DNA from 3 places in the Methylobacterium sp. Leaf94 genome. Region 1 is predicted to be linked to each of the others. Evidence: riboswitches for the same ligand, from Rfam matches in the RefSeq annotation. Region 1 holds a riboswitch; each other region holds the start of a gene.
What was found. Region 1 has a riboswitch for cobalamin ahead of ASG63_RS06825 (TonB-dependent siderophore receptor). Riboswitches for the same ligand answer to the same signal wherever they lie in the genome.
Positions count from the first base shown of each region.

Region 2: it holds a riboswitch for cobalamin, as region 1 does, so the genes downstream of both, ASG63_RS06910 (TonB-dependent siderophore receptor) here and ASG63_RS06825 (TonB-dependent siderophore receptor) in region 1, are expected to answer to the same signal.
Region 3: it holds a riboswitch for cobalamin, as region 1 does, so the genes downstream of both, ASG63_RS09150 (CbtB domain-containing protein) here and ASG63_RS06825 (TonB-dependent siderophore receptor) in region 1, are expected to answer to the same signal.

Region 1 is NZ_LMRM01000008.1:148,295-158,663, forward strand. It holds gene ASG63_RS06805 (replicative DNA helicase) at 1-185, opposite strand, end outside; gene ASG63_RS06810 (hypothetical protein) at 182-412, opposite strand; gene ASG63_RS06815 (hypothetical protein) at 409-657, opposite strand; gene ASG63_RS06820 (DUF1624 domain-containing protein) at 1,422-2,603, opposite strand; gene ASG63_RS06825 (TonB-dependent siderophore receptor) at 2,603-4,711, opposite strand; cobalamin riboswitch at 4,822-5,020, opposite strand; gene ASG63_RS06830 (AAA family ATPase) at 5,117-5,647, opposite strand; gene ASG63_RS06835 (DUF6925 family protein) at 5,662-6,624, opposite strand; gene ASG63_RS06840 (ABC transporter ATP-binding protein) at 6,599-7,417, opposite strand; gene ASG63_RS06845 (FecCD family ABC transporter permease) at 7,414-8,424, opposite strand; gene ASG63_RS06850 (ABC transporter substrate-binding protein) at 8,445-9,230, opposite strand; gene ASG63_RS06855 (TonB-dependent receptor plug domain-containing protein) at 9,314-10,369, opposite strand, start outside.
Region 2 is NZ_LMRM01000009.1:8,459-18,827, reverse strand. It holds gene ASG63_RS06920 (SdrD B-like domain-containing protein) at 1-4,411, opposite strand, end outside; gene ASG63_RS06915 (peptidase) at 4,670-6,103, opposite strand; gene ASG63_RS06910 (TonB-dependent siderophore receptor) at 6,103-8,325, opposite strand; cobalamin riboswitch at 8,665-8,880, opposite strand; gene ASG63_RS06905 (DUF2934 domain-containing protein) at 9,052-9,240, shown strand; gene ASG63_RS06890 (hypothetical protein) at 10,286-10,369, shown strand, end outside.
Region 3 is NZ_LMRM01000012.1:150,434-160,802, reverse strand. It holds gene ASG63_RS09170 (cobyric acid synthase) at 1-477, opposite strand, end outside; gene ASG63_RS09165 (hypothetical protein) at 474-1,190, opposite strand; gene cobO (cob(I)yrinic acid a,c-diamide adenosyltransferase) at 1,190-1,789, opposite strand; gene cobU (bifunctional adenosylcobinamide kinase/adenosylcobinamide-phosphate guanylyltransferase) at 1,786-2,319, opposite strand; cobalamin riboswitch at 2,405-2,597, shown strand; gene ASG63_RS09150 (CbtB domain-containing protein) at 2,636-2,812, shown strand; gene ASG63_RS09145 (CbtA family protein) at 2,840-3,610, shown strand; gene ASG63_RS09140 (DUF1636 family protein) at 3,603-4,043, shown strand; gene cobW (cobalamin biosynthesis protein CobW) at 4,040-5,074, shown strand; gene cobN (cobaltochelatase subunit CobN) at 5,084-8,437, shown strand; gene ASG63_RS09125 (hypothetical protein) at 8,434-9,774, shown strand; gene ASG63_RS09120 (precorrin-8X methylmutase) at 9,771-10,369, shown strand, end outside.

The sequences.
Region 1 (10,369 bases):
TCCCGGCGTTGTATCATCACCTCGAAGATGTGCCGGTGCAGCGGCTCGAAGAAGTCGCTGGGCTGCACGTGATCGCGGGCGCGGTCGAGGGCGTCGTTGTTGTGCAGGATGGCGCCGAGCAGGGCCTGCTCGCTGTCGAAGGCGGTCGGGGGCACCACGTCGGGCACCATGGTGGAGCCCATCATCGCATCACCTCGCGCTCTGCGGCCTGCAGGGCCAGGATGAGTTCGGGCAGCTTGGTCCGAGTGAGGCAGATGCCGGCCTTGGTCGCCACGGGCTCGCCGCGGCTGCTGCGGGGCGCCGAGAACACCCGCATGTCGACGAGGGCGTAGCCATCATGGATGGCGACGCTTACCCGGATCTCCTCCGAGTTGTTCTTGCGGACGGTGGCGATGGTGCGGAGGTCGCTCATGCCCGGCCTCCCTGCAGGAAGGCACGCATCTCATCGGGCCGGTTGAAGAGGGCGGTGACCGTGCCGTCCCGGCCGATCAGCGCGACGAGGCGACTTGCCAGCGCGGGCCGCGCGGCGGTATTCTTCGCACCGAAGCTCTTACCCGGGGTCTTCTGTTTAGCGCCGTTGCGGGCCTTCACCCCCGCGACGGCGTTCTTCGTTTTCGAGGGGGGAGGGGGGATCAACTCTCGTTTCGACAAGGCCAAATTTCCCTTTTCCTACAATGCAGGAACGAAGAGGGAATTTGTCGAAATGGTCTTTGAGACTGCTAGGCTTTCAGAGGCCTCTTAATCAGCGGGTCCAAGGTTCGAACCCTTGTGCACCCACCAAACTAACCAAACAATCTCAGTATGTTAGCGGGAATGGCCGCTAACCCTGCACCCCAGGTTATTCGCTGTGGGGTGCACTGGGGGTGCAGTCTTTTTCAGCTGCCCAGTTCTCCGAAACCAGTTCGATCCCAACGGTCGCAAAGCACCGGGACAACCACGTCTGGGCGGCGAGCTGCATCGTTGAAGGCCATCAGGTCCAACCCGCATGCCCTGAATACGGCGCTCGCCAGTGCCTCCCGGCGGCGGCATTCGTCCTCGGTGATGCTGTTCCGCCTCCGGGTCGCCCACCACGCGATACAGGGCTCCCTCCGGCGACCACGTGACTGTTTCCAGGCTGTCAGGGGGCACTAAGAGATCGGCGGCGTCCGGAGCGATCCCAGCTCGTACCCGCGTGCCGGGGTTATGGTCTGAACCTAATCAGCTTGACCGTTCGAATAGCTGCTTACGACCCGAACTGGTCGTTCACCAAAGCTTCGTTGATGCTCGAAAGCGGTCGTTTGTATAAGGGCGACTGGGACCCGCGCGTCATTGCGCAATCAATCTAAGACCATGGCTGGTGCTAAGGAATAACTTGCGCAATATATCGTAAAGCAATTCGTCGGAGAGGGGACGAGACGATCGGACCAAGTTGTGCTTTGAAACTAGAGATACTTGAGCCAGGCGATATCGCGACGTGCCACTTTGAAGCGCGAGAACCACGCCGTCGGCCAGTACAAGGGTACGACCAGGCCGACGTACCAGGCCAGCACCCAGCCATAATCTTCCACGCCGAACACGCTGCCCTGCGTCGGGCCCCAGATGGCGGCGGCACCATGGTACAGGAGCCGCAGGATCGTCAGGTGGAGCAAGTAGAAGAACATTGGCGCACCGCCGAACACTGCTAAGGCCGCGACGACTGGGGCGTCGCGCATTCGTTCAAGCGCAACGAGGAGGAGCGCCCCGATTCCGAGCGTCAGCAGCAGGAACAGCAGCGAGGGGGGATACTTCGTCAATGCGAGGAAGCTCATCGCGGTCCGAAGTGCATCGCCCTCGACCACGAACCAGGGCTTGTCGCCATACCCGTTCGCCAGGCGCAGCACCACGAAGGCGACGAGCATCCCGCAGCCGAGGGCCAGGAACCGGCGCTCGCGGGTGCGGTCCTCGACGCTCGGTAGGAACCACGGGCCGACTGCGTAGCCGAGCACGATCACGCCAATCCACGGGAACACGGGATAGGTCGTTTTTGCGACCAGCCCCAAGGGCAGCGCGATGACGTCACGCTGGTGCAGCATCGCCCAGACAGCGAAAAATGGTTGGTCAGGCTGGAGGTGGATCGGGTCGAGGAGGTTGTGTCCGCAGACGATCAGCGATCCGACAACGAAGAGGACCGGACGCGGCAGGCCGATCAGCACCGCCAGGACGATCATGCAGATGCCGATGCACCAGATCACCTGCAGCCAAATCGTCGGACTGGCGACGCCCCAGTACAGTTCCGAGAGGTAGATGACCTCCAGCGCCATTAGAACGAGGCCACGCTTCAGCAGGTAGGCTCGTGTCTCGGCCAGCGAATGTTTGGTGCCGAACAGGAAAGCTGCCACGCCGGTCAGCGCGATGAAGATGGGTGCGCACAGGCTGACGACGAGACGGGCCAGGGCCACGGCCGGCAGAGTTGTCCGAGCGTCGATCGGGTCGGCTACGGGAACGTGGAGGAACCAGGTCTCGCGCAGATGATCGAGCAGCATCAGCACCATCACCAGTCCGCGCAGGGCATCGATTGACGCGATGCGGCCGGACAGGGCCGACATGCCGGCGGACGCCTCGAATGGCTCCGGACGCTCGCCCATCAGAACCGTGCCGTCATGCTGACGGTGACCCGCCGCGGCTCGCCGACGCCGACCCAGAAGGTGTTGTAGGAGCGCTCGTAGTAGGTCTCGTCGAATATGTTGTCGACGTTGAGCCCAAAGCGCAGGTTCTCATAGCGGTAGTAGGCCAGCGCGTCCGTCAGGACGTAGCCGGGCAGCCGGAAGCTCTCGACCCCGCTGTCGCCGAGGCGCGAACCGACGGCCCGGAACCCGCCGCCGATCCCAAAACCCTTCCAGTCGCCGGCCTGGACCTCGTAGATGCCGAGCAGCGAGCCGCTATGGCGCGGGATGTTGAGGAGGGGTGACCCGGGACGCAGCACCTCGTCGCGGGTGACGGCCGCGTCGATGAAGGCATAGCCGCCGATCACCCGGAACTCCGGGGTGACCTGCCCGACGAGGCTGACGTCAAAGCCCTGGCTGCGTACGGCCCCGGCGGCGATCTGGAAGAAGAAGTCCGCCGGATCGGTGGTGAGCACGTTCTCCTTCTCGATGTGGAAGGCGGCGGCCGTCACGCTGAGGCCGTCGAACAGGTCGAGCTTGGCCCCGACCTCGTACGCGAACCCGGTCTCGGGCGCGAAGGGCCGGGAGGCGCTGTCGAAGCCGGTGTTGGGGCGGAACGAGGCGGCGACGTTGCCGTAGAGCGCCAGGAACGACAGCGGCTGGTAGACGAGCCCGGCCCGCGGCGAGAAGCCGGTACGGTCCTGTTCGGTCCGTTCGTTCGCGACCTTGTCGCGGAAGGTCTGGTTGTAGAAGTCGGTGCGGTTGCCCAGCAGCAGCTTCCATTCCGGGCTCAGGGCGATCTGGTCCTGGAGGTAGACCGCCGTGTTGCCGACGTTCTCGCTTGCGCTGTAGCGGCGCGTGAACGGGGGCTTGGCCTGCCCGTAGACCGGGTTGAACAGGTCGATGGCGAAGGGGTCGAGGCGCGGGGTCGAGCGCAGGAGGTTCTCGGTGCTGTTGTAGCGCTCGTGCTCCAGGCCGAGCAGCAAGGTGTGGGCGATGGGCCCGGTCTCGAAGCGCCCGACGAGTTCGGCTTGCCCGATGGCGACGCCCCAGGTGAAGTCGTGCTGGCGGAACTCGCGCAGCAGCGTGCGGCCGTCGTCGAGGATCCCGGTCGTGCCGGTCTGCAGGCCGGTGAGGCTTCCGGTGTTAAGGTGGGTGGCGACGCGCAAATGCCAGTCGGTGTTGAAGGCGTGCTCCAACCGCACCTGCAGCAGCGCGCTCTCGGATACGGAATCGTCGCCCGGCTCGCCGAAGAAGCGCGAGCGCGGGACGAGGCCGAGGCGGTTGTTCACCGCCACCGTACCGCGGTCGAAGGTCTGGCGGTTGCGCAGGTACTGCGCCTCGAACGTGATCTTGGTGTCGGGGGTGACCTGCCAGCTCACCACCGGCGCGAGCAGCACCCGATCTCCGTCGACGAAATCTCGAAAGCTGTCCTGGCGGGCGAGCGCGCCGTTGAAGCGGTAGAGGACGCTGCCGTCCTCGCTCAGCGCCCCGCCGGCATCGACCGTGGTGCGTGCGTTGCCGAAGCTGCCGAACAGAGTGCCCATCTCGACGAAGGGTCGCGCTACGGGCTGCTTGGTGAGGATATTCACGGTCCCGCCCGGATCGCTGCGGCCATAGAGGGCGCCGGCCGGGCCCTTCAGGACCTCGATGGACTGGACGTTTTGGGTGTCGGGGGCGCCGTTGTAGCCGCGGGCGATGTTGAACCCATTCTGGAAGATATCCTGGGTTGCGAAGCCGCGGACGGAGTAGAGGGCGAGGTTCTGGGCGCCGAAGTCGTTCTGCTTGCCGACCCCGGGTACGTAGTCGAGGGCGCGCTCGACCCGGGTCGCGGCGGTGTCGACCAGGACCTCCCGGGGCACCACGTCGACCTGCTGCGGCAGGTCGCGGCGCGGCGTCACCGTCTTGGAGCCGCTGTAGAGCTCGGGCACCCGGTAGGTCGGCATGGCGGTAAGGGTACCCTCGACCGAAAGCGCGTCGAGCACCACGGCGGTCTCGCCCGAGGGCGCCCCCTGGGCGGCGACGGCGGTGGGGATCGCGCAGGACAGGGCCAGCACGGACATCAGCGGGATGGACGGTGAACGGGACACGTTGATGGGCCTCGGGCGACGGCAGTGGCACGTCACCGCGAACGAGGCCGAACCACGCGCAGCGCGCATGCTTCCGCACCCGCCGGGGCACCCCGCCCAGCGTGTCTCGCGTGTGACCACGACTGACGGCAGGTCTCCTGGCTCGCGGGTCATCGCCCTTCACCGTCTTCCCGAGCGAGGCCGCTCAGTGACGTCGGTGGCGAAGGGCTCGCCGCTTACAGTTGCGGGGGCAGCCGCGGCGTTGGGGCTACCCCCGCACCGCGTTCCCTTTTGATCCTCCGGGGAGGAACCGTCACAGCCGAGGTACCATGCCGACGCCCATGCCCGTCAACGGACCAAGTGCAATGCACGAGGGGTTATGCCCTGCCGGCAACACTTGGGAACACGGATCGCTCGCTGCGTCCGTCAGGTCAGGACCTCGACCTGCTGCGGCGACAAGCTACGCCACCAAGCGTCCGGGGATTGGAAAACCTCGTAGGTGAACCGGAGGACCTCATCCGGCTGGCGATGCGACGGGTCCACCCGACCACGCTCCGCGTTGCGGACTTTCAGAACCTCCCACGGCACGTCGAACACTTTCCACTCCACGGTGAGCCCGTGTCGGGCGACGATCCCAAGCTCGCGCTCGAACACGGGTCTGATGAGATGTGTGTCCGCCATCACCACGCTGAAGCCGCTCGTCAGGGCGGCATCCAGGGCCGCTTCCTTGACCCGGTGCAGGAGGTCCCGGGCCGCATCGTCATGTGAGCCCTGCCTGAGTTCCCAGTAGACCTGCCGGTGCGGCGGCCAGAGGGTCTGACGGAAGTCGTCGAGGGTGAGGTGGACCCAGCCGTCGAGCGGATCGAAGCGGCGGGCGTAGGTCGTCTTCCCCGCGCCCGGGCAGCCGATTAGGCCGATTACCCTCTGGGGCGTACCCCACCGATTCCTGCCGGGCACCGTCCGGGTCACGGTCAGGCCGCCGCCTCTGCATCCTCGTCGTCGCCTGCCGTGGCCTCGATGATCTCGCCCCGCAGGTAACGTGCCTGGGCCTCGGCGACCCGGCGTGCGCCCTGGGCGTGGCGGGTCGACACCGTGCCGCCGGGCGCCTCGGGCCCGCCGCGCTTGATGGCCACGAGTTCCGGATCACCCCAATGGTCGAGCATCGCCTGGAACGCTTCGTAGCGGCCGGTATCGAAGGTGATGCGGTCGCCCATCATGTCCTTGTAGGGGTGGGCCGGGTGCAGGCCTCCGCAGGGGACCCAGCCCGCCGGGATCGGCGTCGTGGCGGCATGGGTCCGACCGCTGCGCAGGAGCTTCGGCAGTACGTGCGTGTGCGGACCTTCAGGACTGGTACCGCCAGCCCCGGGGATCGGGGCATAGACCTCGACGCGCCCGGCCCGCGCCAGGAATACCCGGTGCGGGCTCATGGCGACGAGATGCGGCCCGATGGGGTTTGCGTGGTCGAATAGCGGCATGCCGACGCCGGCCCGCAGCCGCTCGACGGCCTCCGGATCGCGTACCCGCACGCAGGCATCCACGGCGAGAAGGCCGAGGCCGAGGTCGAACAGGATGCCGTCGCGATCCTCGACCCGGGCGGCGTTTCGGTCGGGCCCGAGCTCCGTCACCACGGTCCTGCGGTTCATCGCGCAGGTCGCCTCCGGCAAGCAAAGCGCGATGGCGTGGTTCCAGCCGGACGAAACGGCCGTCTCGTAGGCGACGGGCCGCAGGTCGGAGCTCGGGGTCAGGGCGATGGCCCCGCGCGTGGTCGCAAGTCCCAGGCGCTCGTCCGGCAGCGCCACGACGGGTTCGTCGGGATCGCGCATGAACTCGGCGATGGCACCGAAGCTGCCCAGGCTCCAGGCCGTGGTCGGATCGGCCAGTGCACCGCGCAGAAGGGCGACGGTGGCATCAGGGCTGTTTGGGGAAGGCTGCATCGATCTCCTCCGTATGGGGCCCCGAACGGTTCCAGGGCAGGATGTAGGGGACTCCGTCCGGTCCAGCTCCACGGCAAACTGTGACGCCAAAGACGTCCGAAAGTAGCCGGTCGGTCAACGCAACGTCCGGGTGTCCATCGGCGGCGACACGTCCCGCGCCCAGGACCACGATCCGGTCGCAGAACCGGGCCGCGAGGGTCAGATCGTGCATGACGGCGACGACGCCGGTGCCGGCCAGGGCCACGCTCCGCAACAGCGTCATGGCGTCGAGCTGGTGGGCAGGGTCGAGGGCGGTGATCGGTTCGTCGGCCAACAACCACTCCGCTTCGACGGCGAGCGCCCGCGCCAGCAGCACGCGCATCCGCTCGCCCGTGGACAGGGTCGGTTCGGTCCGCTCGGCGAAGCGCGCGACATCGGTCCGTGCCATCGCTCGATTTATGGCGGCGTGATCGGCGCCATCGAGGCGACCGAACGCGCGTCGATGCGGCAGCCTGCCGAGGGCGACGAGGTCACGCACCTGCATCGGCCAACCGGCCCCCGCGCCCTGGAAAAGGACCGCGATGCGCTTGGCGCGCGCGTCGCGGGAGATGCCTTTGAGCGGCATACCGTCGATATTTACGCGGCCCTTGGTCGGGGCGACCAAGCCCGCAAGGGCTCGCAGGAGGGTGGTCTTGCCAGCGCCGTTCGGACCGACCAGACCAACGAGCGTGCCCGGCTCAAGGGACAGGCTCACGCTGGAGAGGACTGCCCGGCCGCCGAGGCGTACATCGAGGGCTTCGGTAGCGAGGCTCATGCGCCGCGCCCCCGTTCGCGCATCAACAGAACGATCAGGAACGGCGCCCCGACGAGGGCAGTCACCACGCCCAGCTTGAGTTCAGGCCGCGTTGCCAGGAGACGAACGCCCAAGTCAGCGGCAAGCACGAGGGCGGCCCCGGCGAGGCCACTCGGCCATAGGCTGGCACCAGGGCGTGCGCCGACCAGTGGTCGCACGAGGTGGGGCACCACGAGGCCGACGAAGCCGATTGCGCCGCTGACGGCGACGCCGCTGCCCACGGCGAGTGCCGCGCCCGTGACGAGGCGCAGGCGGACCGAGACCAGATGGAAGCCGAGACTCGCGGCCGTGTCCTCGCCCAGCGTCAGGGCATCCAGCGCGCGGCCGGTGGACAGCATCAGGCCCCAGCCCACCGCCATCAACGGCAGGCAAAGCCAGACATGATCCATGCTGCGGTCCGCGAGCGACCCCATCAGCCAGAACACGATCTCCAGGGCCGCGTAGGGGTTGGGCGACAGGTTTAGCGCCAGCGCCGTCATGGCACCCGTGAGGCTCGACAGGGCGACACCGGCGAGGATTAATCCCAGCGTGGTGCCGCCTCTTGCGGCAACGAGGTTCAGGGCGAGCGCCGCCACGGCGGCGCCGGCGATCCCGCCGAGCGGAAGGGCCAGGCTAAGCGAGGCTGCGAAGCCGCCATAGAAAACCACCACGGCCCCAAGGGCCGCAGCCGAGGAGATGCCGAGGATGCCGGGATCGGCGAGAGGGTTGCGCAGGTAGCCCTGCATCGCCGCCCCGGTGAGCCCAAGGCTGAAGCCGACAAGGCTGCCGAGCAAGGCACGAGGTAGGCGCAGTTCCCAGAGCACCAGCGCCGGGAGGGTCACCCGTCCGGCGATGAGGTCGCCAGCCGCCGCCGGAACGTCGAAGGGGGCATACCCGACCGCGATGGACGCGACCGTCAGGACGAGCACAAGCAGGCCGAGTATCCAGACGACCGCGCGGGGTCCGACGACCGCCCGGTCGACCCGCATGGGAGGCGGGAGGGGAGCGTTCATCGTGCCGCCCGTTGGTGTGCCGCCGCAGCGAGTAAGGCCACGACCTCGGCGACCTGCGGACCTGGACAGGTCCAGAGCCGGTTCGGAATCGAGACGGTACGCCCCTGCCGGCGCAGCGCGTCGAGGACGGGATGATGCAGCAGGGCATCGGCGAGCGACGGCGCGCCGGGCTCCCCCTCGTCGAGGACGATGAGGTCGGCGTCGGCCAAGGCCGCCGCTTCCAGCGGGACCTGCCCGAACCGGTCGCGACCGAGTTCGGCGGCGACGTTGGCGAGGCCGGCGGCACGGATCACCGCGTCGCCGAGGCTGCCGGGTGCCACCGTGAAGGCGTTCGGACGCATCACGAGGGCCCGCAAGGGTTTGGCCGCCGGCATCACCTGCGCCAGCCGTGCGTCGAGGTCCGCGACCATCGCCTCGCCGCGCGCCGGGTGCCCGAGGGCCGCAGCGACGGTCCGGATCTGGGCCCGCACCCCCTCGAAGTCGTTGGGTACGGCGAGTTCGAGAAGGGGGAAGCCGACGCGCTTGAGCAGGCCCACCGTGGTCCGTGTCGTGAAGGCACCGGCAACGACGAGGTCGGGCCGGAGGGCGACGATCTCCTCCGACAGGCCGCGCGTCACCGCGATGCCGGCAGCCTCCCGTGCGACGGTCGAGCCGCGCGGGTCTTGAGCGAGGTAGGTTACGGCGGCGACCTGATCGCGGTCGGCAAGCCGCAGGACGAGCTCGTCCGCGCAGAGGTTCATCGAGACGACGTGCCGGGGTCCCCCGGATGCCGGGGCGGCCATCCCAGCGGCAATCGACCAGATTTGGCTGACCGCCAGCATCACCGTCAGGACCGCGAAGCCTGACCGTCGTGCCATCGGCGGTCTCAAAACGCGGTCAGGTGGACGCCGCCGTAAACGGCGAGGCCTGCCCCGAGGAAGCCGGTGGGGTTCTCGTAGCGGCGGTCGAACAGGTTATCGACCCGCCCAAACACGCTCACCGTCTCGCTGACGTCGTAGTTCACCGCGAGGTTGACCAGGGTAAAGCCGGGGTTCTTGAGCCGGGCCACCGAGAAGTCGCGGTTGCCGTCGACGAAGTGGCCGAGCACGATCACGGTCCCGCTGACGGTCAGGCCCGGGAGGGGTGTCCAGAAGGCCGTCGCGCTGCCCTTATGGCGGGGCCGTCGCAGGAGCTCCTGGTGGGTGATCTCGTTCTTGGTCACCGTGTTGGTGTAGTCGACCCGGCCCTTAAAGGTATCGGAGAACCGGACAGCGACGAAGGCTTCCGCCCCGTACGATTCGGCCCGGCCGACGTTCTCGTTCGAGGTGAACGTCGCGTTCGAGGTGATGAGGTTCTTGAAGTCGTTGGCGTAGTAAGTCGCGCCGACGAGGACGCGGTCCCCCAGGGGCTGCTCGATGCCGGCGTCGTAGCCGAGGCTCTCCTCCGGCCTGAGGTTCGGGTTGGCGAAGAAGTTCAAGGCCGGGAAGCTCTGGAACAGCTGGCTCAGGGTCGGCGCCTTGAAGCCGGTGCCGACGCTGCCTTTGATCCGGGTCTCGGTGAAGGGCAGGATGTAGCTCGGCGCGACGCGGAAGGTGGTGGCCGGCCCGAAGGCGTCGTTCTCGTCGTGGCGGATGTTGGCAACGAACGACGCCCGCTCGAAGGGCGTCAGCTGGACCTCCCCGTAGCCGGCCGTGTTGCCGTTCCTCGCCCGCAAGTTGCCGGCCCCGAACGGGCTCGGGTCGGTGGTCGACAGGCTCTCGTCGTCACGCTGAGCGCCGAACAGGACGAGGTTGCCGGGCGAGAGCTGGTAGTCCCCGCGGTACTCGTAGCGCGTGCGCTCGCCCAGGCCCGTCGTCGCGTCCGGCGTGGCAAGGGGGTCGAGGGGGCCCTGCTGTCTGTTGAACAAGTTCGAGTAGTTGATCGCGAAGAGGTTGTGGAACCC
Region 2 (10,369 bases), on a different contig from region 1:
ACGCCTTCGTGTCGAACAGGGCGGAGGGGTTGCGGCCCTCCCGCCAGCCGTAGGCCTCGTAATGGAGCAGCGGATTCATCCCGGCCTCGGCCACGTCCGGATTGGCCGCCAGATAGCCCGTCGTCGAGAAGTAGGCGTCCGGGTCGCGCCCTTCGACGGCCCCGTACCGCAGATAATGCGCGAAGGCGAAGCTGTCCGGATCACCGCCGGCGGCCGCCGCCGCGCGGGCCACGTCCGGGTACTGCGCGAGATAGTAGGTGGCATCGAACGCGCCATCGAGGTGGTGGGCGGCGGGCCCCGCGGGCGGGACGGGCAGGGCCGTGCGGCCCTCGACTTGCCCGTATTCCAGGTAGTGGGCGAGGGGGTCGATCCCCGCCGCCACGACATCCGGGTTGGCGGCCAGGTACGCCTCCGTATCGAACGCCGCCGAGGGATTGCGTCCCTCCTGCCAGCCGAACCGATCGTAATGGGTGAGCGGATCGACACCGGCCGCGGCCACGTCCGGATTGGCCGCCAGGTAGCCCGATGTCGAGAACTGAGGGTTGGGATCGCGTCCTTCGCGCCAGCCCCATTCGGCAAAGTGCCGATCGGGATCGACGCGCGCCTGCCAGACATCGCGGTTCTGGGCGAGGTAGAACAGATCGTCCACGAGGGGGGATCCGTCGGCCTCGTCGATCGTGCCGTCGGTGAAGTGAAGGCGGCCGATGCCGGTCACGTCCTGGACCGTGCCATCCGGCCCCGTCAGCACCGCCGCCCCGTTCTGATAGGTCAGGATCGCCTGCGTGAAGGCGAAGGCGAAGGTCGCCTCCGCAGCGGGGCCGTGCGCCGCGACGCCGGTGGTGAGGGTGGCCGAGGCGGTGGCGCCGTCGCTGTCGGCGATGGTGCAGGCGAAGGAATCGGCCCCTGGGCTCCGCCCGAGATAGGCGTAGCGCCCGTCGGCGCCGATCGTCAGGGCCCCGTGGGGGCTCGCGAGGGTGACGGTGCCGCTGGCCGGCACGGCGGTGGTCGCGCCGTCCTCCGTGCGCACGGCCGTGACGTGCAGGGCCGCACCGCCGAGATCGACGTCGTTGGCGAGCACGTTCCCCGTCGCGAAGGTGTGGGCGTCGAGGGCGGCCGTATCCGCCGCCGCGATCGGGGTGCCAGCCACCGTGAAGCTGAAGGCGACCGGATCGGCGGAATTGCCGGCCGCATCCGTCGCGGTGGCGGTGAGGGTGTGGGGGCCGAGGCCGAAGGTCTGGCCCGAGGCGACCACCGTCGTGCCCCCGCGGAACGTCACCGGGTCGGTGCCGTCGACCGCATCCGCGGCGGTGGCGGCGAAGGTCACGGCGGCCCCGGCCGCGGCGGTCGCCTGGATCGTCGTCGCCGGGGCCGTGACGGCGATGACGGGTTTGGCGGTGTCGGCCACCGTGAAGCTGAAGCCGACCGGATCGGCGGAATTGCCGGCCGCATCCGTCGCGGTGGCGGTGAGGGTGTGGGGGCCCAGCCCGAAGGTCTGGCCCGAGGCGACCACCGTCGTGCCCTCGCGAAACGTCACGGGGTCGGTGCCGTCGACCGCATCCGCGGCGGTGGCGGCGAAGGTCACGGCGGCCCCGGCCGCGGAGGTCGCCTGGATCGTCGTCGCCGGGGCCGTGACGGCGATGACGGGTTTGGTGGTGTCGGCCACCGTGAAGCTGAAGCTGCGCGTCGTCGCGTTGCCGGCCGCATCCGTCGCGGTGGCGTCGACCGTGTGGGCGCCGACGGCGAACACCTGCCCCGAGGCGACCACCGTCGTGCCCTCGCGAAACGTCACGGGGTCGGTGCCGTCGACCGCATCCGTGGCGGTGGCGGCGAAGGTCACGGCGGCCCCGGCCGCGGAGGTCGCCTGGATGGTGGCCGCCGGAATCTGGGTCAGGGCCAGGGACGGGGCTGTGGTGTCGACGGTGAGGGTGCCGGGCATGGCCGTGGCGAATCCGGCCGGGGTGACGGGGCTGCCGTCGGTCCCGGCCAGGGTGGCGTTGGTCAGGTCGATGCCGGTGACGGCCAGGTCCTGCGCGGTCTGGCCGGGGGCCACGGTGTAGGTGAAGCGCAGGGTGCCGGTTCCCGAGCCGCCCGCATAGGCGGCGGTGGCGCCGGTGTTCAGGGTCAGCACGGGCGTGCCCGTCACGGCGACGGCGTCGGTGAACTGGACCGCGAGGGTGACGGCGGCGCCGGCCTTGAGCAGGCCGTTGCCGCCGCCGTCGATGCCGGGCCCGCTGTCCGCGATGGACTGGACCGCGATCGGGCCCGCCTGGGTGACGGCCTGGGAGACGGCGAGGCCGCGGGGGTCGACCCAGAGGGGCAGGTCGTTGTCGTCGTAGATGGCGGCGCCGATGCCGGGCTGTCCGGGCAGGGCGATGCGGGCGCCGCCCCATCCGTAGAACAGCTCGGTGGCGGCGGGGACGTCGCGGTCGAAGGTGAGGCGCAGATGGCTGGCGTCGACGATCTCGGCCCTGGTGGCGAGCGCCTGGCTGGCGGCGGCGTTCCAGTCGGGGCGCAGGCTCCAGCCGGTGCCGGCGGCGGCGACGCTGCCGAGGGCCTTCAGGGACGTGGCCTGGTCGAACGCGACGGTGAGCAGGAGCTGGTCGGGGGCGCCGGCCACGCGCTCGGCGCGCACGACCCGGGGGCCGTCGTCGTCAATGTCGCCGGAGGCGAGCGCCAGGGGCGAGCCCGGCAGCGCCGAGGCCCGGAACGTCTCGGCGACCGACAGGGCGATCCGATCGAAGATCTGAGTCGCGTCGGCGCGGCTGAAGTGAACGCTCCCCGGCTGTCGGGTGATGCCGTGGCCATCGACGTCCATGTCGACGTCGCTGGCCTGGCGCGCGGCGTAGCCGGCGTTGAAGCCCTTGTCCTCCGTCAGCTCGGCCTGCCCGACCCGGATGGCCTGGTTCTGGACCGGCTGCGTGGACTGCACCGCGGGCGTCTGCGCCGGGAACGGAATGGCGTTGACGAACAGGTAGGGGACGGTGGCGGCATCCTGGCCGAGCACGCCGCGCACGAGGCCGGCCTCGTAGCGCACGGCGCTCTCCCACATGGCGGGCGTGAGAGCCGCGTTCTGGCTGTCGTTCTCGTTGTGCAGCCAGACGACCGCGGTCGGCGCGGCCTTCTGCGCCGCGGACCGTTGCCCGATCGTGCTGAGAAGGCCGATTTCCTGGGCGTTCGCCGTCCATCCGTTGCGGTAGTCGCCGTTGACCGGGCTCAGCCAGTCGGTGAGCATCCCCGTACCCGGCCATTCCGTGTTGGCACCGTCGGCGTTGTCGCGCGTGCCGATCACGTTGACCTTCTGGCGGACGCCGTCGAACCCGAGCTGCGCCTCGATGGCCGCCTCGAGCTTCGGCAGGTCGCCGTACAGCGTCGGGAAATAGGTGTTCGACTGGCCGCGCAGGACGACGTTGAGGACCGTGGCGGCCGGAATGGCGCCGGTCTTGTCGAGGACCGGATCCGGCGCGAACCCGACATTCAGCTGCGCGTTCGCGGCCCCGCTGGCGAGACTGCCCGTCGCGAGGGTCGTGGTGGTGGTGCCCTTCAGGCCTTCCGGGGTCGCCACGGTGACGCGATAGCTCCCGGCCGTCGTCCCGAAGCTGTAATGCCCGGCGGCGTCGGTGACCGTGGTCTTGAGCGCGAATCCGGTGGCCGCATCGCTGAGGAGCACGCTGGTGCCGGCGAGGCCCGCCTCGCCGGGGCCCTGGCGTCCGTTCCCGTCTCCGTCGGCGAAGATCGTCCCGGACAGGCTGACCGTCGGGGGATTGTTCCGGACACCGAAGTTCTGCGACGCGATCACCGCGCCGCTGGTGACGACCTCCTTCAGCGTGGTCACGCCGCTGGTGAGCTTGCCGTCCGGGGCGGTCACCGCGACCGTATAGGTCCCCGGGGCGAGGTTCTGGAAGCTGTAGACCCCGTTGGTGCCCGGCTTGAAGGGGTCCTTGTTGCTCGACGTCGTGCTGGCCAGGAGGACGCCGATGTCGTTGTACAGATCGACCGAGACGCCGTTCGTCAGCACTTCGCCCGCGTTGAAGACGCCGTTGCCGTTCGTGTCGTTAAAGATGATGCCCGCGATGCTTCCGGTCTTGTAGAACCCTTCGTCGACGGTCGTCTTCGCGTCGCTCGGGACGCTCACGTTGGTGACGAGCGTCTGGCCGTTCGCGTTCGTCGTCCCGGCGCTGCCCCGGTATCCGGCCGCGGCCGGCGTAAAGCGCATCGCGTAGGCGCCGCCGGCGAGAGCGGTGAAGGCGTAGGCCCCGGTCGCATCGGTGCGGACCGTCTCCAGGGCGGCCCCGCTCCCGTCGGCGGCGAGCAGGTCGACCGAGACGCCCGCGAGGGCCGTCTCGTTGGCGTCCCGCGTGCCATTGCCGTTGGCATCGGTAAAGACCGCCCCGGACAGCGTTGCGCCAGCCATGCCCTTCCCCCCTGATCGCTGACGACGCTTTGCCGCGTCGCCGCTTTATCAGTCTAGGGTGAGGCGTCTATTGCCTGGAGGCAATGGACTATAGTGACAAGGCGCTCTATTTATCGGAGTCATGTTGCCATAGCTCCGAAGAGCCCGGCCCATCGATCAGCACAGGCGCGTCCGGGCCTCAAGAGCAGGGCGCGAGGATGTCGGCGCGGGCGTGGAAGATCCGGCGGCGATGATCGCGTCGCGGGGGGCGCGGCGCCCCTACCCGAGCCGCGCCCTGCGCCGCAGGCGGCGCCAGCCCAGCACCACGCCCGAGAGGGCGATGGTCGCGCCGAGGCCGTTGAGGAGCCACATCACCGCGTCCCAGGCCGGGCGCGCCTGGAACAGGTTTCCGAAGTCCAGGCGGTGGGGTGCCTCGAACAGCCAGCGCTGGAGCCGGCCGCTGGCATCGAGGCGGTCGAGGAGCGCGCCGGTCTCGGGGTCGAGGTGGAGCCAGGTCGCGGCCGGGTCGTCGAAGCGCACCCGCAGCACCGGCAGCGGCCGGGTGTCGTGGTGGGGATACCAGTAGGCGTCGTAGGCGGTCAGCGTCTCGGTCGCGGCGATGCGGGCCTCCGGCCGGGCGCGGGCGGCGGCGGCGCGCAAGATCGCCTCCGTGGGCGGCGGGACCGCGACCCGGCGGCCCCGGGCATCGGCGGCGACCAGCACGGGCTGGCCGCCGACCTGCGTGAACCGGACCTCGACGATCCCCGGCCGCGCCAGGCCGTCGAGGGCCGCGCGGCCGACCGCGGCCGGGGGCCCGGCATAGGCCGCCTGCAGGGCCGCCGGGGGCGTGCGGGGCGAGAACCAGTGGTTCGGGTTCATGGAGAGCCAGCCGCTCGCCACGAAGCTGAGGAGGCTCAGGCCCCCGAGGGTGCCGAGGAGGTGGTGCCAGCGCCCGAGGCCGCGATAGGGGCTCACCCCCGCGGCGTAGGGCCGGCGCAGGCGCAGGCGCCAGATCCCCAGGGCGAGGCCGCTCAGCACCCCGGCGGTGGCGAGGCCGGAGACCCAGAGCACGGTGCCGCGCCAGAGTTCGCCCCGCGCCCGCAGGGGCGTGGGGTAGAACCAGTGCGGGATCGCCCCGAGCCAGTTCCACAGGCGCTCCCGGCGGGTGGTGTCGAGGACGACCGCGCCCGTACGGGCCGAAACGTAGAGCTCGGTGCCGGCCGCGTCCCCGAGCGCCACCACGTGGAAGGGGCGCACCGGGTCGTAGCGGTCGCGCACCGTCCATGGGTCGCGGCTCACCGCCCGCACGGTGGCGCCCTCGCCGAACGACGCCCGGGCGGCCGCCCCGTCGATCTCGCCCAGGGCCTGCCCGGTCTCGGCCGAGACCACGTGCCGGGCGTCGTCGCGGGTGGTGACCTGATAGACCGGCGCCCCGCCCCGCATGGACAGGCTGAGGCCGCCGGGGGCCGGGTCGAGCCCGGCCCGGGCCAGGGCCGCGTCCGGGCCGAGGAGGACCCGGTCCCAGGCCAGGGGCGCGAGGCGGGACAGGCGCTCGGCCTCCGTCAGGGCCGGAAACGCCACGTAGAGCATCACCAGCCCCGACAGCACCCAGGCGGCGAGGAACAGCCCCGTGGCGATGCAGAGCCAGCGGTGACCGAGGATCAGCCCGCGCTTCAGGGGCTTCAGAAAGGCCCGTTTCGGAGAGGCCCGCATCAGAACCGGACGCTGTAGGCGACCTCGACGGAGCGCGGCCGGCCCAGCAGCCAGTTGGTGCCGACCCCGTTCACCGCGTTGCCGCTGATCGCGTAGATCGTGTCGAACAGGTTGTAGGCGCGCAGCGACAGGCGCGAATCCGGCGTGACCTGGTGGTCGAGCCCGGCATTGACCAGGGTGTAGGCCGGGCGCTTCGCCTGGTTGCCGAAGTCGCTGAAGGTCTCGCCCACGTGCTGCAGGCCGACCCGGGCCTCCCAGGCCGGGGCGAAGGCGTAAGTGACCCAGAGGTTGCCGACGCGCTCCGGCACGTCGATGGGCTGGCGCCCGGCATAGGACACCACCGCCCCGCCGACCGCCTGGTCGAAGGTGTCGTACTGGGCGTGCAGCAGCGCCAGGTTGGCGTCGATGCGCCAGGCCTCGGAGAGGTGCAGGCTCAGGGCCGCCTCGACGCCGAGGGAGGATTGCTGCCCGACCTGGGTCGAGAGCGTCGGCTGGCCCGGCACCGCCGAGATCAGGTTGTCCTTGACGATGCGGTAGCCGGCCAGCGTCCACTCGGCCCGGCCGTCCCAGGCCACGCCCTTGGCGCCGACCTCCACCTGCTCGCCGGTGGAGAGCCGGAAGCTGGCGAGACTCTGCGACAGGGAGATCAGGCTGCCCACCGGATCGGTGGCGGTGGCGTACTGGGCATAGAGCGCCAGCAGCGGCGTCGGGTTGTAGACGGCGCCGAAGCGGTAGCTCAGCGCCCGGAAGTCGCGGTCGAAGGTGTTGCCGGTGACGAGGTCGGTCCGCTGCAGCACCGGCGCGTCGTAGCGCACGCCGGCCAGGAGCGAGACCTGGTCGGACAGGATCAGGCGGTTCTCGGCGAAGACCGAGGCCTGGCGCGTGCTGGTGGCGTAGGCGGGCCGGGCGCGGCCCTCGGCCGGGAACAGGCCCGGGTCGTAGGCGAAGGGATCGACGCTGGTGGTGGTGTCGAAATAGAAGTTGTTGGTGTGCCGGAAGGCGATGTGGTTCACGTCGAACCCGGCCAGGAATTCGTTGCGGAAGCCGAACAGGGTGCCGCGGAAGGTGGCGTCGAGGCGGTTCCCGATCTGCTCCTGCTGGTGGTAGATCTCGAGGTAGTCGGAGCGGTCGATCCGGCCTGTGCCGCGGTTGAAGGCGTATTGCTCCACGTCCCGCCACTGGCGCCGGCTCTGGAGCCGGTAGGCGGTGTTGCGGACCGTGACGTCGGCGCTCGGCGTCCACTCGGCGCGCAGTTGCGTCCAGTTGTCGGTCCAGAGGATCTGGGCGTCGCGGACGTTGTAGTTGTTGAACCGGAGGGCGTCGCGGATGCGCCCGTCGACGAGGGGCGTGCCCCAGTAGCGGGCCGGCTCCTGATAGCCGAAATCGTGGCTCAGGGTGACGGCGAGGTCCGGCGTCGCCTGCAGGGTCAGGGCGCCCGAGACCGCGAGGTTGCGGAAGCTCCCGTCCGGGGCGATCCAGCCCTCGGCCCGGTTGCCGCTGATGTTGAGGCGGTAGGCGAGCGCCTCCCCGATCGGGCCGCCGGAATCCAGGGCCAGACGCGCCAGACCGTCCGAGCCGACCGCCGCGCGGGCCTCGTTGAGGGGCGTGAAGACCGGCTTCTTGGTGACGACATTGATCACGCCGCCGATGGCGCCGTCGCCGTAGAGCACGGAGGCCGGCCCGCGCAGCACCTCGATGCGCTCGACGTTCCAGGTGTCGAACGGGAAGGTGACGGTGCCGGCGCCCACGAACAGGCGGGTGCCGTCGTAGAGCTGCTGGATCGAGTTCGGGCCGGAAAAGCCCCGGGCCGTGAAGGCGCCGTTGCCGTTGCCCGGCGCCGCCACCGTGGTGATGCCGGTGGCGTTCTGGGTGACGGCCTCCGCCACCGTGTTCTGGCCGCGCAGCCGCGTGGTCTCGCCCGCGATCACGTCGACGCTGGCGGGGGTCTCCAGGGCCGTCAGGCCGAGGCGGCTGGCGCTGCGGCCGGGGCTGCGCAGGTTGAGCCCCTCGGCGGGCGCCGGGCCGCCCCGCCCGGAGCCCGCGACCTCCAGGGTCTCCAGGGTGACGGCCGGCGGGACCTCCCGGGTCTCGGCCTCGGCGGAGATCGGCAGCAGGCCGCCGAGCAGGGCCGCCAGGGGCAGGACGTGTCGCGACGGCAAGGTCGGGCCTCGCCGCGACCCGCGCGCGTTCGCGGTTCGGGACGGGATGGGGGCGACGGGCATAGGGTAACGGGATGTGGGGCAACCGGACATGGGGCAACCGAACAAGGGCGCGGGCATCGGTCGGGGCCGACCTGCCGTCTCCGCTAGACTGAATGTTATAACATTACAATTGGCAAGCGGGGCCCGGGGCCGGCGTGTCCGCGGCGCAGCCGTCACCGGGCCGCGCGGGGCGGCCGGAGGGAGCATGCGGGAGCAAGACTTGCGGGCGAGGACGGGCATCGACGGGACGGCTGACGCGACGAGTCGCGCGGAGTGGCACGTCACCGCGAAGAGGTCGGTCCGTTCGCGGCAAGCGAACGCCCCGACACCCACCAGGACACCCCGCCCGATGCGTTTCGCGTGTGACCACGACTGACGGCAGGTCTCCTGGCTCGCGGGTCACCGCCCTCCCATCGTCTTCCCAGGCCCGGGTCCTGACGGACCGTTCACCCAGTGACGTGTTGATGAGGAGCTCGCCGCTTACAGTTGCGGGGGCAGCCGCGGCCTCGGACTCTCGCCCTCACCGCGTTCCCTTTTGATCCTCGTTAAAGAGGAACCGTCGCGGGTAAGCTAGGCCGTTTCCGGCGCCGCCGTCAAATCCCCCGGGGTTCGGCAGCCTGCCCGGCGAAGGGGGCGACCGGGGCGGCCTCACGCGGATCGGGGGACAAATCCCGCCGTGGAGCGTTGGCCCCGCAGGGAGAACCGGGCTGTGACGCTGTGACCGAGACTGAAGGAGCAGAGAGCACGATGTCCGAGGATGGGATCACGTTCGAGCGGATCCGCGAGCGCGCCCATGAGATCTGGGAGCGCAACCACCGCCCCGAGGGGTTCGAGGTCGAGTTCTGGCTGATGGCCGAGCGGGAGCTGCGGGCCGAGCGCGCCCGCAACGCCCCGAAGTCGGCCGCACCGGCGCAGGAGGACGCCGCCTGTCCCTGACGGCGCCGGGGACGGGCTCGGGGGCGGGTCGCCTCAGCCGCTCGCCGCCACCGCGTCGTGGTCCGCGAACAGGATCGCGTGGGTGAACGGGCCGTCGACGCGCATCAGGTCCCGGACGAGGGCCTAGGCGGGGACGTCGCGGACGGCCGCCCAGGCGCGGTAGCAATTCGGTGGGACCCGTCCCCGTCCGGTCTCCAGCTGCGAGAGGACAGTGTCGTATTCGGCCCCGACCACATTGGCGAGCGGGCGCCGGCATAGGCCGCGCGCCGCGCGCAGGGGCTTCAGGAAGCGACCGCCCTCCCGGCCCGGTTCCGACACCCCCGCCGAATCCGGGCGTTGGCGGTGAGCGGACACGTGGGACATCCCCCCTCGGACAGCATGGGGAGGGCGCAGGCCCGGCCGGCGCCGTCGCGACGCCGCGGGCGGGGGCGCCGTTCGACGCGCCAGATCCGGCGGCGCCGCCGGGCTAGTCGGAAACAGCCCGGACTGCGCCGTGATCCGTGGATCGGGACTTCCCGTTCGGGAACGCTCCGTTCCCGCGTCGCCTGCGCCCGCACCGGATGTGCCGCGCGCCATGAGGGCGCGGGCGACGCGGTCGGTGCTGAGCGACGGCTTAGGGCGCGATACGGCCCGTGCGGGCGACGGCGATCGCCTTCGGGTTCTTTATCGAGCGATTGCCGGAGAAAACCAACGATCCCGAACCGCGTGTCGACGGGCCCGCGATCCCGCCGCGGCGGGCCGCCTTCCGCCGCGCCGGGCACGGGGTCTCGACCCTCATGGTCCTGGGGCTGGGGTTCGGACTGGCTCTAGCCTGGGTCGTCTTCCTCTGTTGGGTCGCTCACGGAGTGCTAAGGTTGATAATGGACTAACGACCGCAGTGCAGCTGAAATTGTGCAAAGCACAAAAGTGCTGTTTATTTCCGCTTGTGTCCTCTCAATACCTAGGTAGTCTGGCTTCCGGTGTCGTTGGTGCGCAAATGCTTCTGATCTGTTTTGCCTCGCTTGGAGCTGCCGCAAGCCAGGCCGTGCGCCTGCCGGGTCTTCTGGTGATCGTATCGCTGCTGGCGGTGGCGATCGGCATCGAGGGGGCCCTGGAGCAGCGTGCCCTCGCGATCGTCCTGACCGATGCG
Region 3 (10,369 bases), on a different contig from region 1:
CGGCGTGCCGGTGGCGCGGGCGAATCCCATATTCGCGATGTCGCCGGCCCGCAGGTTGACCTCGGACGCCGAGCCCGCCCCCTCCACCACCACGAGGTCGGCTTGCGCCTTCAGGTACGAGAAGCTCTCCAGCACGGAGGCGAGGAGACGCGGCTTCCAGGCCTGATAGTCCCGCGCCCTGGCGGTGCCGACCATGCGGCCCTGGACCACGACCTGGCTGCCGGTCTCGCTCTGGGGCTTCAGCAGCACCGGGTTCATGTGCACCGAGAGCGCCACCCCCGCCGCCCGCGCCTGCAACGCCTGGGCCCGCCCGATCTCGCCGCCATCGGCGGTGACGGCGGCATTGTTCGACATGTTCTGCGGCTTGAAGGGCCGCACGGCGAGCCCGCGCCGCGAGAAGACCCGGCACAGCCCGGCCACGATCAGCGACTTGCCGACATCCGAGCCGGTGCCCTGGATCATGAGGGCGCGGGTCATGGCTGCGGCCCGTCCGACGGGGATGCGGCGCAGGCCGGATCGGCGGGCCGCGCGGCGCGACGAAAGGCCAGGATGGCGGCCCCGTAGGTCTCGACCACCTCCGAGAACGGCACGCGCTCCGCCGTGAACAGCACGGCCCGGTGCCGGAACAGATGGTCGGGAATCGCGAGGTCGCCGCAGGTCGACGCCGGGGGCGGCGCCTGCTCCCACCCTTGCGGCAGGGGCTGCCACAGGAGTTCCGCCCCGATGGTCTGCCGCGTCGTGCCGAGGGCCTGGACCGCCCGGCCGAACGGCGTGTCGGTGGTCTCGAGCAGGCGGTTCATCTCCGGGGTCAGGCGCTCGGGCACGTACCAGTTGTCCGCCTCCGACAGGACGTGGTCGCCGCAGGCGAGCCGCACCTGACGGTAGCGGAGGACGGTGTCGGGGACGGCATTCAGGCGCCGGCGCGTCTCCTCCGAGGCGGGCTTGTCCGCGCCGCGCTGCCGATTCGCCGCGAGCCGCGGCGTCGCGGCCATGCCGTGCTCGGCGCACCAGCCTTCGAGGGTCGCGGTGGCGGAGCGGCTGGCGAGCAGCCGGGCGTTCAGGCCCTCCACCACCGCCAGGGCCTCGACGCGGCCGAGATAGCTGGCCGGCCAGGCCAGCGCGGTTTCAGCGTAGGCCGGATGGATGCCCGACAGGACAAGGAGCCCGACCGGGCCGAGGACGAAGCGCATCAGAATTCGATGCCCACCTGCGCCTTCACCCCGGCGGCGAAGTGATGCTTCACGACCGCCATCTCGGTGACGAGGTCGGCGGCCTCGATCAGGGCCGGCTTGGCGTTGCGGCCGGTGACCACGACGTGGAGGTCCGGTCGGCGCGCCCGGAAGGCCGCCACCACGGCCTCGAGATCCAAGTAGTCGTAGCGCAGGGCGATGTTGAGCTCGTCCAGCACCACGAGGCGGATCGTCGGATCGGCCATAAGGTCAAGGGCCTTGGCCCAGGCGTGCTCGGCGGCGGCGATGTCGCGAGCCTTGTCCTGGGTTTCCCAGGTGAAGCCCTCGCCGAGGGTGTGCCAGTCGATCCGGTCGCCGAAGGCCGTGAGGGCGTGCTTCTCGCCGGTGTCCCAGGCGCCCTTGATGAACTGCACCACGCCGACGCGCCAGCCGTGGCCCAGCGCCCGCAGGATCAGCCCGAGGGCCGCCGTGGTCTTGCCCTTCCCGGGCCCGGTGTTGACGATGAGGAGCCCCTTCTCGATCGTCTTCTCCGCCACCTCGGCATCCTGGACGGCCTTGCGCTTCTCCATCTTTTCGCGATGGCGGTCGGCGTCGGTCATGGGGTGGCTCCGGGTTGGGGTTTCACGACCAGGGGCAGGCCCGCCACCGTGAGGACGACGCGGTCCGCCTGGGCCGCGAGGCGCTGGTGCAGGCGCCCCGCCGCATCGCGGAAACGGCGGGCCAGCGCGTTGTCCGGCACGATCCCGAGGCCGACCTCGTTGCCCACCAGGACCACCGGGCCGGGGGCCGCCGTGCAGGCCGCGAGCAGCGCGGCGGTGGCGGCGTCCACGTCGGCCTCCGCCAGGATCAGGTTGGTGAGCCAGAGGGTGAGGCAATCGACCAGCACCGGCCCGGTCGCGGCGGCGACCGCCTCGGGCAGGGCGAGCGGCACGTCCTGCGTGATCCAGCCGTCCGGGCGGCGGGCGCGGTGGAGCGCGATGCGCTCGCGCATCTCGTCGTCCCAGGCCTGGGCGGTGGCGAGGTAGAGCCAGGGCCGAGGCTGCGCCTCGATCAGCCCCTCGGCATGGGCGCTCTTGCCGGAGCGCGCGCCGCCGAGCACGAGGGTCAGTCTGGGTGGAGGATGCGGCATGCGGCCTGCTGTGCCCGAAATCGAGGTCCCGGGTCAAAGGCGGGAATCCGATCCGGGCCGCGTTGTCAGCGGATCGGCAACCGCGTAGAAGCGTGGATCGGACGGTGCCCCGGCGACGGGGTGAAAAGGGAATGCGGTGAGGGGGCGACCTCGAAACCGCAGCTGCCCCCGCAACTGTGAGCGGAGACGGGACTGCCATCAGCCACTGGAGCGATCCGGGAAGGCGGCAGGACCAGCGACCCGCGAGCCAGGAGACCTGCCGTCCTCCCGCTCGATGCTTGACGGCCGCCGGCGGGGCGGCCAGGAGATGAACCCGATGTCGACCAACACCCTCGTCCTGACCGGCACCCGCACCAACGAGCGCCTCGGCGCCGTGCTCGTGGCCGCCTTCCTCGGCCTCGGCCTCGTGTTCATGGCGGGCTTCGCCCCCGCCATGGCGCTGCACAACGCGGCGCACGACTTCCGCCACAGCCAGAACTTCCCCTGCCACTGAGCGTCTCCGCTTAAGGCAGACAATCCCATGATCATCCGGCTCGTGTCGGCGGCCCTGGTCGCCGGCTTCCTCGCGGCCGTCGTCGCGACGGGCCTGCAGCTCGCGCTCACCTCGCCGCTCATCATCGCGGCCGAGCGCTACGAGACGCAGGCCTCCGCCGCCCCCGTTCGGCCGACCCCCGCCTCGCTGATCGTCCGCGTCCATGGCGGTCACGATCACGGCACCAAGGATCCCTCGGTGGCGGGCGGCGAGGTCGCGCCCGACTGGCAGCCCGGCCCCGGCCTGCCGCGCATGGCCTTCACCGCGCTCGCCACCCTGGTGGGCGGCGTCGGCTACGCGTTCCTGCTCGGTGCCGTGCTCCTGGCCTGCAACCGCGAGCCCAGCCCCGAGACCGGCCTGCGCTTCGCCATCGGCGGCTTCCTCGCGGTGGCGCTGGCCCCCGCCCTCGGCCTCGCGCCGGAACTCCCCGGGATGGAGGCCGCGCCGCTGGCCGACCGCCAGTTCTGGTGGGTGATGACCGCCGCGGCCACCGCCATGGGGCTCTACCTCATCGCGATCCGGCGGGCGCCGATCACCATCGCGGGCGGCATTGTGCTCCTCGTCGCGCCCCATCTCGCGGGTGCGCCGGAGGCGAGCCACGCCGCCTCGAACCTGCCGGCCTCCTACGCCGCGCAGTTCGCGGCGCGCTCGCTGGGCATCGCCTTCGTGTTCTGGGCGGTGATCGGGTTGGCCTATGGCTGGGCCTGGGGGCTGTTCGGCAAGACCCGGCCGACCCACGCGCGGCCGACCCATGCCTGACCACATGCCCGACCCGCGGCCTGACACGGACCACGCCGCCGTCACCCTCTACGTCTGCGCCACCTGCCGGACGGCCGGCGACGCCTCGGAGCCGCGGGCGGGCGCCCGCCTGCTCGCCGCGCTTCAGGACGCCGTGAGCGCCGGCGGCCACCCGGGCATCACGGTCGAGAGCGTCGAATGCCTCTCGGTTTGCAAGCGCCCCTGCACGGTGGCGGTGGCCTCGCAAGGCCGCTGGACCTACGTCTACGGCGATCTCGACCCGGTCGCGTCGGCCGGCACCATCCTGGACGGCGTGGCGCTCTATGCCGAGACGCCGGACGGCATCGTGCCGTGGAAGGCCCGGCCGCAGGAATTCCGCAAGGGCGTCGTCGCCCGCCTTCCCCCATTCCCGCCGCCCGTCGCGGCGCCCCCCCTTCCGGACGCCGCCGAATGACCCTCGTCGCCAAGATCCCCTGCACCATCGTCACGGGCTTCCTCGGGGCCGGCAAGACCACCCTGGTGCGCCACCTCGTGGAGAACGCGAACGGCCGGCGCCTCGCCATCATCGTCAACGAGTTCGGCGACATCGGCTTCGACGGCTCGTTCCTGGCCGCCTGCGGCATCGAGGGCTGCGGCGACGAGGACATCGTCGAGCTCGCCAACGGCTGCATCTGCTGCACCGTGGCCGACGATTTCGTGCCGGCTCTGAACAAGCTCCTCGACCGGGCCGATCCGCCCGAGCACATCCTGATCGAGACCTCGGGCCTCGCCCTGCCCAAACCCCTGGTCCAGGCCTTCCAGTGGCCGGCGATCCGCTCGCGGGTGACGGTGGACGGCGTGGTCGCGGTCATCGACGGCCCGGCCGTGGCCGCCGGCTTCTTCGCCGACGATCCGGCGGCGCTCGCCGCCCAGCGCGCGGACGACGCCAGCGTCGACCACGACAATCCCCTCGAGGAGGTGTTCGAGGACCAGCTCCTCTGCGCCGACCTCGTGGTGATGAACAAGGCCGACCTCCTCGACGAGGCCGGGCGCGCCAAGGTCCGGGCCGAGGTCACCGAACACCTGCCCCGCGCGGTGAAGATGGTGGAGGCCGAGCACGGCCGCCTCGACCCGCGCGTGATCCTGGGGATCCAGGCGGCGGCCGAGGACGACCTCGACGCGCGTCCGTCCCACCACGGCGAGGGCGAGGACCACGACCACGACGACTTCGATTCGGTGGCGCTGCCGGTGGCGGCCACGGCCTCGGCCGAGGACCTGGCCATCCGCGTCGCCCGCGCCGCCGAGACGGAGGGCGTGCTGCGCATCAAGGGCTTCGCCGAGGTTACCGGCAAGCCGATGCGCCTCGTGGTCCAGGGCGTCGGTGCCCGCATCGCCCACCATTACGACCGCCCCTGGAAGTCCAGCGAGCCCCGCGACGGCCGCCTCGTGGTGATCGGCCTCAAGGGGTTCGACCAGGCCGCCGTCGCCGCCGCCTTGGCGGGATAAGCGCCCGCCATGCACCTGATCCGCATCGATACGGTCTCCCTCGACGAGGGCGAAGCCGCGATCGATCTCGGTCAGGCGCCGGGGGACATCGTCTTCCTGTCCTTCACCGATTCGGATCTCTTCGGCATGGCTGGCGCCCACGCGGCGGTCTTCCCGCCGGGTTCGGCCGGAGGCCCGACCCTGCGGCTCGCCAAGCTCGCGAAACTTCGCCACCCGATGTCGGTCGACCTCTACGTCGAGTCGGTGATCGCCCAGGCGCGGATGGTGGTGATCCGCTGTCTCGGCGGCCTCGATTACTGGCGCTACGGCATCGAGCGCGCCAGCGCGGCCGCCCGCGCCGCCGGGGTGGCGCTCGTGGTGCTGCCGGGCGACGACCGGCCCGACCCGCGCCTCGACGCCTATTCGACGAAGCCGGAGCTCGCCCCCGACTTCGACGCCTATTTCCGGGCCGGAGGCACGGCGAACCTGCGCCGCCTGGTCGGGCGCATGGCCGCCGCGATCGGATATCCCGCGGCGGTCGAGGCGCCCCTGCCCCTACCCCGCGGCTTCGTCTGCTGCCCGGGCTGCGGCCCCGTCGCGGACGGGCAGGCCCGCGCCGCCGGACGACCGTTCCAGACCGCCCCGGCCGAGGCGCCGCTGGCGCTGGTCGTGGTCTACCGGTCCAGCGTGCTCTCGGGCGACACCGCGCCGATCGCCGCGTTGGGCGCCGCGCTCCAGGCGCGCGGCCTTGCGGTGCTGGCCGTGGCGGTGTCGAGCCTGAAGGACCCCGCCGCGATCGCGCCCCTCCGGGCGGCCATCGCGGCGCATCGGCCCGCCATCGTCATCGCCGCCACCGCCTTCTCGGCGCGGGAGGATGCCGGGTTCGTCCTCGATGCCGCCGATTGCCCGGTCCTACAGGCCTTCAGCATCGGCGCGGCGCGGGACGCCTGGGCCGCCTCCGCCCGGGGCATGGGTGCGGCCGACCTCGCAATGCAGGTCGCCCTGCCGGAATTCGACGGCCGGCTCTCCGGGTTTCCGATCTCGTTCAAGGAGGAGGGTCCGGAAACCGAGGGCTTCGCCGAGCGCCGTGCCGTGCCGCACCCGGAGGGCATCGCGGCCCTGGCCGAGCGTGCCGCCGCCTGGATCCGCCTTGCCCGGCTCCCCCGGGCCGAGCGCCGCCTCGCCCTGGTGCTTTCGGACTATCCCGCCCGCGGCGGCCGCGCGGGCTTTGCCGTCGGCCTCGACACGCCGGAGAGCGCGCGGGCGATCGTCGCGGACTTGGCGCAGGCCGGCTACGGCATCGGCGCATTGCCGGACGCCGAGGCACTGATGCGGGGTCTGACGCAGGGGCCGAAGGACTTCGCGGTCGACCTCGATGCCTACCGGGACTGGTTCGGCACGCTGCCCGAGACCGCGCGCGCGGCCCTCGACGCCGAATGGGGTCCGCCCGAGGCCGACCCGGTCTGCCGGGACGGCGCGTTCCGCTTCGCGAGCGTGGCCCCTGCGGGCGGGCGCCTCGCGGTCTTCCTGCAGCCCGATCGCGGGCGGTCGACGGACCGCAAGGCCGCCTATCACGACCCAGACGCGGTGCCGACCCACGCCTATCTGGCCTTCCACCTCGGGCTGCGCAGCCGGTTCGACGCCCTCGTTCACCTCGGCACCCACGGCACCGCCGAGTGGCTGCCGGGCAAGGCCGTCGCCCTTTCGCCGGATTGCTGGCCGGCCCGCGCCGTCGGGGCGCTCCCGGTGGTCTATCCCTTCATCGTCGACGATCCGGGCGAGGCCGCGCCCCTGAAGCGGCGCCTCGGGGGCGTCGCCCTCGGACACCTGACGCCGCAGACCGGCGTGACGGGGCTCGACCCCGACGCGGCGCGCCTGCGCGCGCTCGTGGAGGAATACTCCGCCGCCAGCGTCCTCGACCCGCGCCGCGCCGCGATCCTGGCGCGCACCATCCTGGACGAGGCGATGTCGGCCGGGCTGCTCGCCGGTGCCGGGATCGACGCCGACACGCCGATGCCGGACGCGCTCGCGGCCCTCGACGCGCATCTCTGCGACCTCGGCGAGGTGACCGCGCGCGACGGGCTGCACGTGTTCGGCCGGGCCGGGGCCGAGGCCTCGGAGGCGGTGGCCGCCTGCGCGGAGGGCGAGCGCCTCGGCCTGCTGCGTGGCCTCGACGGCCGCTTCGTGGCGCCCGGTCCCGCCGGCTCGCCGTCGCGCGGGCGCACCGACGTGATGCCCACGGGCCGCAACCTCGCCACCCTCGACCCGCGCAGCCTGCCGACCCGGGCCGCCACCACCCTGGGGGCCAGGGCCGCCGACGCCGTGGTCCTGCGCTACCTGCAGGACGAGGGCGAGTACCCGGCCCGGATCGTCATGGATCTCTGGGCTTCGCCCACCCTGCGCACCGGTGGCGAAGACATCGCCCACGCCCTGGCCCTGATGGGCGTGCGCCCGGTCTGGGACCACGCCTCCACCCGGGTCACCGGTTTCGAGGTGCTGCCGCTGGCGCTCCTCGACCGGCCGCGCATCGACGTGACGGTGCGGGTCTCGGGCGCCTTTCGCGATACCTTTCCCGAGACCCTGTCGCTCCTCGCCCGGGCCGCCGAGGCAGTGGCAGCGCGGGAGGAAGAGGATGACGAGAATCCGCTGGCCGCCGCCCGCCGCCGGGGCGAGGCGCCGGCCCGAGTCTACGGCGCGGCGCCCGGGCGCTACGGCGCGGGGGCCGGCGGCCTCGCCCTCGACGGGGCTTGGGACAGCCGCGACGATCTCGGGCGGGCCTATCTCGCCGCCACGTCGCACGCCTATGGGGGCGCGGCGGACAGCGAGGATGCGGGCTTCGCCGCCCGGGTGGCCGGCGCCGACGCCTACGTGCACGCCTTCGACGTCGCCGAGCGCGACCTTCTCGACGGCGACGCCGCCGTGGAGGCGATGGGCGGCTTCTCGGCCGCCGCCGCCCTGACGGGGGCGAGCCCCGCCCTCTACAGCCTCGACGTCGCCACGCCCGAGAGCCCGAAGGCGCGCACCGCCCGCGAGGACGCCGCCCGTCTGATCCGGGGCCGCCTCGCCCATCCGCGCTGGATCGCGGCGCAGCTCCGGCACGGCTATCGCGGCGCCCAGGAACTGGCACAGGGGATCGACGCGGTCTTCGTCCTCGCCGCCACCACGGACGCGGTCTGCGACGCCGACCTCGACCGGCTCTACGGGGCGATGATCGCCGACCTCGAGACCTTCGAGACCCTGCGGGCGGCCAATCCGGAGGCGGCCCGCGCCATCCTCGAGCGCTTCGACGAGGCCCGCCGGCGCGGCCTCTGGACCACCCGGCGCAACGCCATGGCGGCCGACGAAATGGCGGCCGACGAGCTGCTGCGCGAGGCGGCGGAATGACCGCGCCCCGCCGCGTCGCCCCGGAGGCGCCGAGCCGGCGCGGCTGGTGCCCCAGCCTCGCCCGGCCGATGCCCACCGGCGACGGCCTGCTCGCCCGCGTCCACCCGCCCCTCGGGCGCCTCACCCCGGCCCAGGCCCGGGCGGTGGCGGCGGGCGCGCGCCGCTTCGGCAACGGCCATGTCGACGTCACAGCGCGGGCCAACCTGCAGATCCGCGGGGTCACCGAGGCGACCCGCTGCGACCTCGCCGAGGCGCTGGCGGCCATCGGTCTCGGGGATGTCCGCCACGACGGGGGCCCGCAACGCCTGACCCTGACCACGCCGCTGGCCGGGCTCGAACCCGAGGCGGTCCCGGCCCTGGCCCAGGCCATCGAGGCGATCGGGCGGGTGATCCCGGGCCTGCCGCCGAAGTCGCTGGTGGCCGTCGAGGCGGCCACGCACGGGATCAGCCTCGGTTCGGCGGAGGCCGACCTTCACGCCGTCGTCACGCGCGCGGGTTTTGCCCTGCGCCTCGCCGGCGACGCGGCCTGGTGGCGCCTGCCCGACGGTGCGGCGCCGACCATCATCGAGGCGGCCCTGCGCCTGCTGGCGGCGAGCGGGCAACGGCGGATCCGCGATGTTCCGGCAGCGGCCCGGGCAGAGACCCTGGCTCGCTTCGGCCTGCAGCGCATCGCCGGGCCGGCCGAGTCGGCCGCCCTGAGCCCGGGCTTGCTGGCCCTGCCACCCCTAACTCTCCCGGACAGCGAGTCCCGGCGATCCCCGCCCCCGAGGGCGGAGGGGCGCGTCGCCCTCCTCGTCGACGCCCCCTTCGGCCGCTGCACCGCCGACGCCCTCAACGCGCTCGCCGACACGGCGGACGCCGTCGGCGGCGCGGACCTGCGCCTCTCGCCGACCCGCGGCCTCCTCCTCGTCTGCGCCGCCGCCGCCGTTGCCGAAGCCGCGCGGGAAACCCTGGCCGGGGCCGGCTTCCTGACGCGGGCCGACGATCCGCGCGGGGCGGTGGCGGCCTGCCCAGGCGCGCCGGCCTGCGCGTCGGGCTCGACCCCGACCCTGCACGACGCGGCCCGCCTGGCCGAGGCGTTCCGGCCCTTCGCGGCGCGCGGCCTGCGCGCCCATGTCTCGGGCTGCCCCAAGGGCTGCGCCCATCCGGGCGCCGCCGACCTCACCCTCGTCGGGCGGGACGGGTGGTACGACGTGGTGCTGTCCGGGCGGCCGGATGCCTCGCCGGCGACGCGCCTCCCTTTCGAGGCCGCGCTGGAGCGCGTAAGGAGGGCGGATTCGGCACATTCCCTCGCCCGTATCTTCCCAGAACACCCGCCAGGACCGCGACCGTCATGAGTTCCCGCCTCGACTACCTGCGCGACGGAGGGGCGATCTATGCCCGCTCCTTCGCGATGATCCGGGCCGAGGCCGATCTCGCGCGCTTCCAGGGCGCCGCCGAACGGGTCGTGGTGCGGATGATCCACGCCTGCGGCATGACCGACCTGCCGCGCGACGTGGAGGCCTCCCCCGACTTCGCGCAAGCCGGCGAGGCGGCCCTGAAGGCCGGCGCGCCGATCCTGTGCGACGTCCGCATGGTCGCCGACGGCGTCACGCGGGCGCGGCTGCCCGCCGACAACCGGGTGATCTGCACCTTGAGCGATCCGCGCGTGCCGGACCTCGCCGCCGCCATGAACACCACCCGCTCGGCCGCCGCCATGGAGCTCTGGCGCGAGCACCTGCCCGGCAGCGTCGTGGCGGTAGGCAACGCCCCGACCTCGCTGTTCCGCCTCCTCGAGCTTCTCGACGAGGGCGTGCCGCCCCCCGCCGCCGTCATCGGCATCCCGGTCGGGTTCGTCGGCGCCGCAGAGTCGAAGGAAGCCCTCGCCCGCGACGGTCGGGTGCCCTTCATCGTGGTCCATGGCCGGCGCGGCGGCAGCGCCATGACGGCCGC